Regions from separate parts of the Methylobacterium phyllosphaerae genome, predicted to be linked through region 3. Evidence: predicted binding sites of a transcription regulator. Region 3 holds the regulator's gene; each other region holds the start of a gene.
What was found. The regulator LexA, encoded in region 3, represses DNA repair genes until DNA is damaged. The targets are predictions, from matches to a motif close to TGTTCNNNNTGTGTTCNG.
Positions count from the first base shown of each region.

Region 1: a site for LexA is predicted at 2,003-2,020, ahead of recA (recombinase RecA). Genes of this name have one in related genera too.
Region 2: a site for LexA is predicted at 1,907-1,924, ahead of MCBMB27_RS21375 (ATP-dependent helicase). Genes of this name have one in related genera too.

Region 1 is NZ_CP015367.1:1,969,123-1,972,394, forward strand. It holds gene rpmC (50S ribosomal protein L29) at 1-90, shown strand, start outside; gene rpsQ (30S ribosomal protein S17) at 113-376, shown strand; gene recA (recombinase RecA) at 850-1,911, opposite strand; gene cckA (cell cycle histidine kinase CckA) at 2,238-3,272, opposite strand, start outside.
Region 2 is NZ_CP015367.1:4,692,057-4,695,328, reverse strand. It holds gene MCBMB27_RS21380 (AsmA family protein) at 1-1,435, opposite strand, end outside; gene MCBMB27_RS21375 (ATP-dependent helicase) at 1,935-3,272, shown strand, end outside.
Region 3 is NZ_CP015367.1:1,737,850-1,741,121, reverse strand. It holds gene MCBMB27_RS07675 (ComEC/Rec2 family competence protein) at 1-853, shown strand, start outside; gene lexA (transcriptional repressor LexA) at 847-1,584, opposite strand; gene MCBMB27_RS07665 (hypothetical protein) at 1,835-2,281, shown strand; gene MCBMB27_RS07660 (hypothetical protein) at 2,300-2,515, opposite strand; gene MCBMB27_RS07655 (NRAMP family divalent metal transporter) at 2,596-3,272, shown strand, end outside.

The DNA.
Region 1 (3,272 bases), 230 kb from region 3:
AACGTCGCCCGCGTCCGTGAGGTCCGTCGCGACATCGCCCGTGTCCGGACGCTGCAGCGCGCGAAGACGCTGCAGGCGGCCAAGAGCTGATACGGGCCGCTAGGAGAACACCATGCCGAAGCGCATCCTGCAGGGCACCGTCGTTAGCGACAAGGGTGAGAAGACCATCGTGGTCAAGGTGGAGCGCCGCTTCACCCACCCGGTGATGAAGAAGACCGTCCGTCGCTCGAAGAACTACCACGCGCACGACGAGGCGAATGTCGCCAAGGTCGGGCAGACGGTGTTCATCGAGGAGTGCCGTCCCTTCTCGAAGACCAAGACCTGGAAGCTGGTCGAGGGCGATGCCGCCCAGGCCGAGGCCGGCGAGGCCGCCTGATCCTGGGATCCCGGCGGCTGCGGTCTCCGCATCCGCCTGATCCCGGTCCGCGACGCTGTGGGATGGCCCCCGAGACGGGTCCATTCCTGGGTCGCGGCATGACCGGTTCGACGAACGCCCGGACGCAATTCGACTCGCAAGAGCCGGATTCGTGCCGGGCTTCGTCGTTTCGGCATCCTGCGATCTGAATGCGTGTGCAGGCGCCGACGTGAAGCGCGGAGGTCTCTGTCGGGACCGCCGCTCGCCGCGGTGGCGTCGCATACGGGTTGGGGGCGTGCCTGTTTGGTGGTGCCCCAACTCTGCGTCGAGGATCTCTGAGGCCGCGGCCGAGTCTGGACGTCCGCTTCTTTCGTATTCCGCTATCGATCGGTGCCTTGGGCCCAAAACAATACCCCATGGCGATCCTGCGATCGCCATGGGGCTCGGTCTCAAGGGATCGGGCGCCGGACTTGGTCCACCGCCCGGTCTTCGGATCAGGCTTCGCCCTCGTCGAGATCGTCGGCGGTCGGGGTCGCGTTTTCCAGGATCTTCTCGGCGACCAAGCCGGAATTCTGCCGGATGGAGCCCTCGATTTCGGCGGCGATCTTCGGGTTGTCGCGCAGGAAGCCCTTCGCGTTCTCGCGGCCCTGGCCGAGGCGCTGGCTGTTATACGAGAACCAGGCGCCTGACTTCTCGACGATGCCAGCCTTCACGCCGAGGTCGATCAGCTCACCGACCTTCGACACGCCCTCGCCGAACATGATGTCGAACTCGACCTGCTTGAACGGCGGCGCGACCTTGTTCTTCACCACCTTGACGCGGACCTGGTTGCCGATCGCCTCGTCGCGATCCTTCAGGGTCGAGATGCGGCGGATGTCGAGGCGCACCGAGGCGTAGAACTTCAGGGCGTTGCCGCCCGTGGTGGTCTCGGGGCTGCCGTACATCACGCCGATCTTCATCCGGATCTGGTTGATGAAGATGACCATGCAGTTCGAGCGTGAGATCGAGCCGGTCAACTTGCGCAGGGCCTGGCTCATCAAACGGGCCTGAAGGCCCGGCTGGCTCTCGCCCATCTCGCCCTCGATCTCGGCGCGCGGGGTCAGCGCGGCCACCGAGTCGACCACCAGCACGTCGATGGCGCCGGAGCGCACCAGCGTGTCGGTGATCTCCAGGGCCTGCTCGCCCGTATCGGGCTGCGAGATCAGCAGGTCGTCGAGGTTGACGCCGAGCTTGCGGGCATAGACCGGATCGAGGGCGTGCTCGGCATCCACGAAGGCGCAGACGCCGCCCTTCTTCTGGGCCTCCGCGATGGTGTGGAGCGCCAGCGTCGTCTTGCCGGACGATTCGGGGCCGTAGATCTCGATCACCCGGCCGCGCGGGAGGCCGCCGACGCCGAGGGCGATGTCGAGGCCCAGCGATCCGGTCGAGACGGTCTCGACCTCCTGAACCTTGTCGTTCTTGCCGAGCCGCATGATCGAGCCCTTGCCGAAGGCGCGCTCGATCTGAGCCAGGGCGGCGTCAATGGCCTTGGACTTGTCCTTGTCCACGGGGGGCATGTCGACCACTTTCAATGCGGGCTGGGCCATCTGGCGGGCTCCTTATGAAGGGGTTGGACGCAGTTCACAACGCGCGTCCCCACCGCCTTCATGTACCTGTTTTGTTCTATTTCGACAAGGGCGGTACCGTGGGTTGTGCATAGCCTGCCGGCGCCACCGATGCGGTTCAGGGCGAACCGCGGCCTCCGGCGCACCGATCCGTCGGGGGCATGCCCGGGATCCGGTGCCGCACTCCGTTCAGGGTCTGAACACGGTGGGCGGCATCGGATGCCGGATTTCGCAGGGAAGGGCCGGGACGCTGCCATCGACAACGCCATCGACGCCGTTCAATCGGCCATCGTCTTCTTCACGGTCTCGACGAGCTGCTTCAGACTGAAGGGCTTCGGCAGGAAGTTGAAGGTCTCCCCCTCCGGCAGGTTCTTGCGGAAGGCGTCCTCGGCGTAGCCGGAGACGAAGATCACCTTTAGGTCGGGCTGATGCTTGCGCACCTCCCGCAGCAGGGTCGGGCCGTCCATCTCGGGCATGACGACGTCGGAGACGACGAGGTCGATCGGCTGGGTGCCCTCGCGGACGATCGCCAGGGCCTCGAGGCCGGAGGCCGCCTCCAGGACCGTGTAGCCGCGGGCCGAGAGGGCGCGGCTGTTGACCGCCCGGACGGGATCCTCGTCCTCCACGAGCAGGATGGTGCCCTGCCCCGTATGATCCGCGGCGGGCTTGCGCGGCGCCGGCTTGTCGGCCGTGGCCGGAGCCGGTGCACTCCGCGGTGCGCCGGCATCGCCCGGCTCGGCAGCCGGCCGCGGCGACCCGGAGACCGGCGCGAGCGGCTCCGCGCGCGGGAGCGCCGGCACCGCAGCCGGGGTCGGAACCTCCTCCGGTTCGGCCACGGGCACATGCCGCGGCAGGTAGATGCGGAAGGCGGTCCCCTCCCCGATCGTCGACTGCACGTCGATGGTGCCGCCCGATTGCTTGACGATGCCGAACACCGTCGACAGGCCGAGTCCGGTGCCCTTGCCGATCTCCTTGGTGGTGAAGAACGGCTCGAAGATCTTCTCCATCAGCTCGGGGGGGATGCCCTGGCCGGTGTCGCGCACCTCGATCAGCACGTGGTCGCCGGCCGGTGCCCCGCCGCGTCCCTCCGCATCGGAGGCCGCCCCCGGATCCAAGACGTTCTCCGTCCGGATCATCAGCTTGCCGCCCTCCGGCATGGCGTCGCGGGCGTTGACCGCGAGATTGACGATCACCTGCTCGAACTGGTTGACGTCGGCCTTCACGGGCCAGACCTCGCGGCCGTGCTTCAGCTCCAGGGCGACCCGCTCGCCGAGCAGGCGCTTGAGCAGGAGAGTGAGTTCGGAGAGCGCCTC
Region 2 (3,272 bases), 3.0 Mb from region 3:
CCTCGAAGCGGCCGCGCTCGGTGCCCTCGGCGGCGGTGTAGCGGGCGTTGCCGGTGATCCGCGCCGGTCCGAGGCCGAGGCGCAGGTTGCGCAGGGACAGGCCGGTGGCGGCGGCCGACAGGTCGGCGGCGGCCTCGACCGTGCGCCCGTCGAGGAGCGCGACGAGGGGCCCCTCGGCGCCGAGGCGGCGCAGATAGCGGCCCAGCGCCTCCGAATCGGGGGCGGTGAGCGCTACCGGGCCGGTGAAGCGCAACGGGGCCGTCTCGACCTGCCCGCTCGCCGCGACGGTGGCGTCGGCCGGGCCCGTCACCGACAGGCGGCGCAGCAGCAGGCCGCCGGCCCGTTCCAGGGTGCCGGTGAGGGCGAGGTTCGACCAATCCTCGCCGCCGAGCACGGCGCTGCCCACCGTGAGGTCGAGATCGAGCATGGCCGGCAGGCTGCCGGCCGAGCGCGGCAGGCCGCGGCCGATCAGGTTCTGGCCCTCCGCCGAGGTCAGGAAGGCGTCGAGGTCGAGGCGGCGGGCCTCGAGGGTCAGGCCGCCGCGCCACTGGCGCAGATCGAGCCGGCCGGTGCCGCCGAACCGCAGGCTCCGGCCCCCGGGATCGATGGCGAGGTCGACGCCCTCGAACCGCACCTGCGTGCCCCGGGCCTTGAAGGTGCCGGCCAGCGAGAAGGGCAGGTAGGCGCCCGCGGCCTGGGTCGGCGGCCCGACGACGAGGCGCGCCGAGCCCTCGGCCTCGACCAGGGAGCCGCCGGCTTCGCTCGGCGCGAGGCCGAAGCGTGCATCCGCCTCGAAGCGCGGAGCCGCGTCGCCGCCGCCGGAGATCTTGGCGGCGAGGCGCCCGTCGGGTCCCGGCGTGCCACTCACCGCCCGGAACGGGATGCCGCCGCTCGTCCCCTCGACCCGCCAGGGGCCGACCAGGGCCGGCGCCTGCAGGTGCAGGTCCTGGACGTAGAGCTGGTCGGTCCGCCCGGTGGCGGGCACCTGCGTGGTGACCAGGAACTGCTGGATCTGCAGGTTCTCGATCGCGAGGTCGCGGTCGCGCAGGGCGCCACCGAAATCGGCCGGCAGCTTCAGGGCGTCGGGGCCGGCGACCGGGAGCTTGATCTCGGCCCGGCCGATCCGGGTCTCGGTGAAGCGGAACTCGCCCTTCAGGAGCGGCGCGAGGGCGATCTCGGCCTTGACGAACCGGGCGTCCAGGCTCGGCCGGTCCGGATCGGCGCCGAGATGCAGGCGGTCCACGCGCAGCCGCGGCGAGGGCAGCAGCCGGACCTCGATCCGGCCGTCGGTCCGGACCGGGACGCCGAGGGACCGGGCGAGCGCCCGGTCGACGAGCGCGCGATGGGCCTGCCAGTCGACGAAGGGCGGAACGGCGAGCGCCGCCACGAGAACCAGGATGACGGCGCACGCCAGCGCGGTCAGAAGATCACGCAATGGTCCTGTTCCGCACCATCTCTCCGCGAGGCCGCGCCATCACCGTGCCGCCATGCCCCGCGTGCCCCCGCGAGTCAGTTGTCACGGCCATAGCACGATAAGCCCCCGGGAGCGCCAGCGGCGATGCCACGGTCCGGAGCGGTGCGCGCGGCTGTCCGCGGCACCCCGGGCGAGGGGTTCCGGACCGGGCGCGGGTCCCCTCTCCCGTGCGGGAGAGGGACAGGGTGAGGGATGCGACTTCTCCGGAAGGACCTGGTCCCTCACCCCAACCCTCTCCCGCACGGGAGAGGGGGCTTGTCGCGCTCCGCCGCCGCTGTCGGCCCCCGATCACACAGGTGCCGATCCGCAGCCACCGGGGAGACGGCGGCGCCCCGTAGCCGGCCGCGGGCCCCGAAGGGCGCGGATCGTCCCAGCGCGGACAGCCGCGCTTCATGGCTCCGCGCCCCTCGGCGGCGCGAACGGCCTCGACGCCGTTCGCGATTTGGTCCAGGGATGCGGGATGCAGAACCGCCCGCAAGCGCAGCCCGCCGGGGACGGCGCGCCCGCCACGTCCATCACCGCCCGCGCCATGGGCGCCCTCCGCCGCGACGCCGCCGGCTATCTCGAGGGGCTCAATCCCGAGCAGCGCCGCGCCGTCGAGACCACGGAGGGCCCGATCCTCGTGCTGGCCGGCGCCGGCACCGGCAAGACCCGGGTGCTGACCACCCGCATCGCCCACCTGATCGCCACCGGGCGGGCGCGCCCCTTCGACATCCTGGCGGTTACCTTCACCAACAAGGCCGCCCGGGAGATGAAGCACCGGATCGGCACGCTGATCGGCCCCGCCGGCGAGGGCATGCCCTGGCTCGGCACCTTCCACGCCATCGGCACCAAGATCCTGCGCCGCCACGCCGAGCTGGTCGGGCTCAAATCCGACTTCACCATCCTCGGCACCGACGACCAGCTCCGGCTGATGAAGCAGGTGATCGCCGACCAGAACGTCGACGAGAAGCGCTGGCCGGCCCGGGCCCTGTCCCACGCCATCGACGGCTGGAAGAACCGCGGCCTCGGCCCCGAGCAGGTGCCCCCGGGCGAGGCTGCCTCGTTCGCCTTCGGAAAGGGCGGCGCGCTCTACACCGCCTACCAGGCCCGGCTCGCGACGCTGAACGCCGTCGATTTCGGCGATCTCCTGCTGCTCTGCCTCAAGCTCTGGCGGGAGAACCCCGACGTCCTGGCCAATTACCAGGACCGGTTCCGCTACATCCTGGTGGACGAGTACCAGGACACCAACGTCGCGCAGTACCTGTGGCTGCGCCTGCTGGCGCAACAGCGCAAGAACATCGCCTGCGTGGGCGACGACGACCAGTCGATCTACGGCTGGCGCGGCGCCGAGGTCGACAACATCCTGCGCTTCGAGCACGATTTCCCCGGCGCGGTGGTGGTGCGGCTGGAGCGCAACTACCGCTCCACCGGCCATATCCTCGCCGCCGCCTCGGGGCTGATCGCCAAGAACGAGAGCCGCCTCGGCAAGACCCTGCGCACCGATGACGAGCCGGGCGAGCGCGTCACCGTCACGGGCGCCTGGGATTCCGAGGAGGAGGCGCGGATGCTCGCCGAATCGATCGAATCCCTCCAGGTGAAGCAGCATCCCCTGTCGGAGATCGCCGTGCTGGTGCGGATTTCCGCGCAGATGCGCGAGATCGAGGATCGGTTCGTCCAGCTCGGCCTGCCCTATCGGGTCATCGGCGGCCCGCGCTTCTACGAGCGCGCCGAGATCCGCGACGCCCTGGCGTATCTGCGCGCCACCGTGAACGTCAGCGACGACCTCGCCTTCGAGCGGATCGTGAACACGCCCAAG
Region 3 (3,272 bases):
CTCCGCGGTGATCGGGATCCTCGCCTATCCCTTCGCCCTCGACCGCCCGATCTGGTGGCTGATGGGTCAGGCGGTGGGGGGCATGCTCGCCGTCTCCCAGTGGATCGCCGGGTTCGAGCGGGCCATCGTGGTCGTGCCGGCCTTCGGCACCGCGGCGCTGTTCCTGCTGACCGCGGGCCTGCTGCTCGCGACGTTACCGGCCTCCCGCCTGCGCTGGCTCGCCGTGCCGCCGATCCTGCTTGGACTCGTCGTCGCGGCCCGACCCGACCGCTACGACCTCTATGTCGATCGGCAGGGCGCGGGAGCCGCGGTGCGGGGGCCGGACGGACGGCTTGCGGCCCTCGGCAGTCCGTCCGGCTTCGTCCTCGAACAATGGCTGAAGGCGGACGGCGACGGACGGGGAGCCGGGGGACTGATCGTCCGATCGGGCGGCGGCCGCTGTGACCGGCTCGGATGCACCGCGCGCCTGCCGGACGGACGGGCGGTCGCCCTGGTCCGGGACCGGCGGGCCTTCCCGGAGGATTGCGCCCGCGCCGCGGTGCTGATCACGGGCCTCGTGGCCCCTCCGACCTGCACCAGCCCCCTGGTGATCGACCGGCGCGTCCTGTCCGCCCAGGGCGCCGTCGCCCTCAGGTCCGAAGGCGAGAGCTTCGTCGCCCATCACGCCCGGGCCGATGGCCGCGCCGTGCCCTGGCGACCACGCTCGGGACACGGGTCGGTGCCGCCACAACCGGTCACCGCGCCCTCCGCGGAGGCCCGCGCCTCTGACGACGGGGCGACAACGCCTCCGGAAACCGATGCGTCGGGCGGGGACCTCGCCCCCGGCGACGCGCCGGCCGAGCCGCTTCAGTAGCGGCGGACGAGGCTGACGAGGCGGCCCTGGATCCGGACCCGGTCGGGCCCGAGGACACGCGTCTCGTAGGCCGGGTTGGCGGCCTCCAGGGCGATCGAGGAGCCGCGGCGGCGCAGACGCTTGAGCGTCGCCTCCTCGTCGTCGATCAGCGCCACGATGATGTCGCCGGTATTGGCCGTGTCCTGCTTGCGGATCACCACGAGGTCGCCGTCGAGGATGCCGGCCTCGACCATCGAGTCGCCGCGCACCTCCAGGGCGTAGTGCTCGCCGCCGGCCACGAAGTCCGGCGACAGGGTGATGGCATGGCTCTGGTTCTGGATCGCCGAGACCGGCGTACCGGCGGCGATCCGGCCCATCACCGGGATCGAAATGGCACGACCGGCGTCGTCGATCATCCGTGTGCTGGCCGGGGCCGGCGGATGCTTGGACTTGCCGCCCTCGACCACGCTCGGGGTGAAACGGCGCGGCTCGGCCGGGGCCGAAGATGGGGCCGAAGATGGGGCCGTCTGGCTCAGGCTCTCGGGGATGCGGATCACCTCGATGGCGCGCGCCCGATTCGGCAGGCGCCGGAGGAAGCCGCGCTCCTCCAGGGCCGTGATCAGCCGGTGGATGCCGGATTTCGACTTGAGGTCGAGGGCATCCTTCATCTCGTCGAAGGACGGCGGGACGCCGCATTCCTGCATCCGGCTCTGGATGAAACGCAGGAGGTCCAGCTGCTTGCGCGTGAGCATCGAAGGGGGACTCGCGGCTTGGCAGACCGCCCCGTGACGGTCTCTGAAACAAATCACGAACAGGTTAAACGTTCCGCAAGTGTTCCGCAAGGGCGGCACCGCTACGCTTGGCGCGTCGCTCCGCGCTCGCGGGAGCAAGGTCGAGAAACGCATTGACGGCGCAAGCGGAGCCGTTTCAATGCACCGCGGCGCCCCGCCGGGAAGGCGGCGGATCCGGGCCGCGGGCTGGGACCCTCTTGGGATGACGAGGATGCGACGACCCGCAGCTCTGCTGCCCCTCGGCCTCGCCGCCCTCGGCCTCGCCGGCTGCACCACCGGGTTCTCCTACATCTCGCGGAACTACGTGGCGCTCACCCCCCAGGTGGTGACGATCGGCTGCAAGGAGCCCTACGAGGTCTACGACAACCGGCAGATGCGCCGGATGCTGATCGTCTCGAACGCCCTGCGCGAATATACCGGCTGCAACCTGAGCGAGGCCCGGATCGATCCGGAGCCGGACGCCACCCGGGTGAAGCGCTTCCGCACCGCCGCCCGGGCCTATCTCGACGAGACCGTGCGCGAGGATTGCCGGATCACCGGCGAGACCGTGTTCGATCCGCTGAAGACCGAGTTCGCCTACGCCTGCGACACGCCGATCGAGAAGCGCGGCACCGTGGTCCCCCGCCTGCCGGGCCGCAATCCCGGTCTCGCCCGCTGACCGACCGGCGGCGCGCGGTCAGGCGCCCGGCTTCGGGAAGGTCCGTTCCGCCGCGTCGCCGGCGGCGGCGAGCAGGGCGCGGGCGAAGGCCCGGGCTTCCGCCCGGTCGAGAACGATCGCGGCGGTGACCGGCGCGCCGCCGAGGTCGGCCAGGGCGAGTTCCAGGCGCACCCCGTCGGGCACGGCGGTCGCCTGCAGGCTCCAGCCGGAGCCCCGATCCGTGCTCTCCGCCATCACATGTTCCTCCCGCCTGCCCCGGGAAAACGCCGCAGGCGCCCGCCGGAACCGCCCGTGCGCGGGACTGTTCCCGAGCCGTGCCCAGCGCTTCCCTGCCTCGCCTGTCCGCTTACCTCAAGGCCGCAGGCCCCGGACTCGTGGTGATGCTGGCCGATACGGATGTCGGAAGCCTCATCACGGCGGCCCAGAGCGGGGCGCGCTGGGGCTATTCGCTCCTGCTCCTCCAGATCCTGCTGGTGCCGATCCTGTACGTCGTCCAGGAGCTGACGGTGCGGCTCGGGACCGCCACCGGACGCGGCCACGGCGCGCTGATCCGGGAGCGCTACGGGCCGGCCTGGGCCTGGATCTCGTACGGCGGCCTCGTGGTCGCCGGCATCGGCGCCATCGTCACGGAATTCTCCGGCATCGCCGGCATCGGGGACCTGTTCGGGGTGCCGCGGCTCGTGAGCCTCGGCCTGCCGGCCTGCCTGCTCCTGGGGCTCGTCTTCACCGGGAGCTACCGGCGCGTCGAGGTCGTGGCGATCGTGGTCGGCCTGTTCGAGCTGGTCTTCGTCGGGCTCGCCGTCGCGGCGCGGCCGAACCTGCCCGAGATCGTCGCCTCCTTCGGGCACATGCCGCTGGGCGACGGCCAGTTCCGGGTGCTGATCGCGGCCAATATCGGCGCGGTGATCATGCCGTGGATGATCTTCTACCAGCAGTCGGCGATCGTCGATAAGGGCCTGGGCTGGGAGCACGCGCGGCGCTCGCGGCTCGA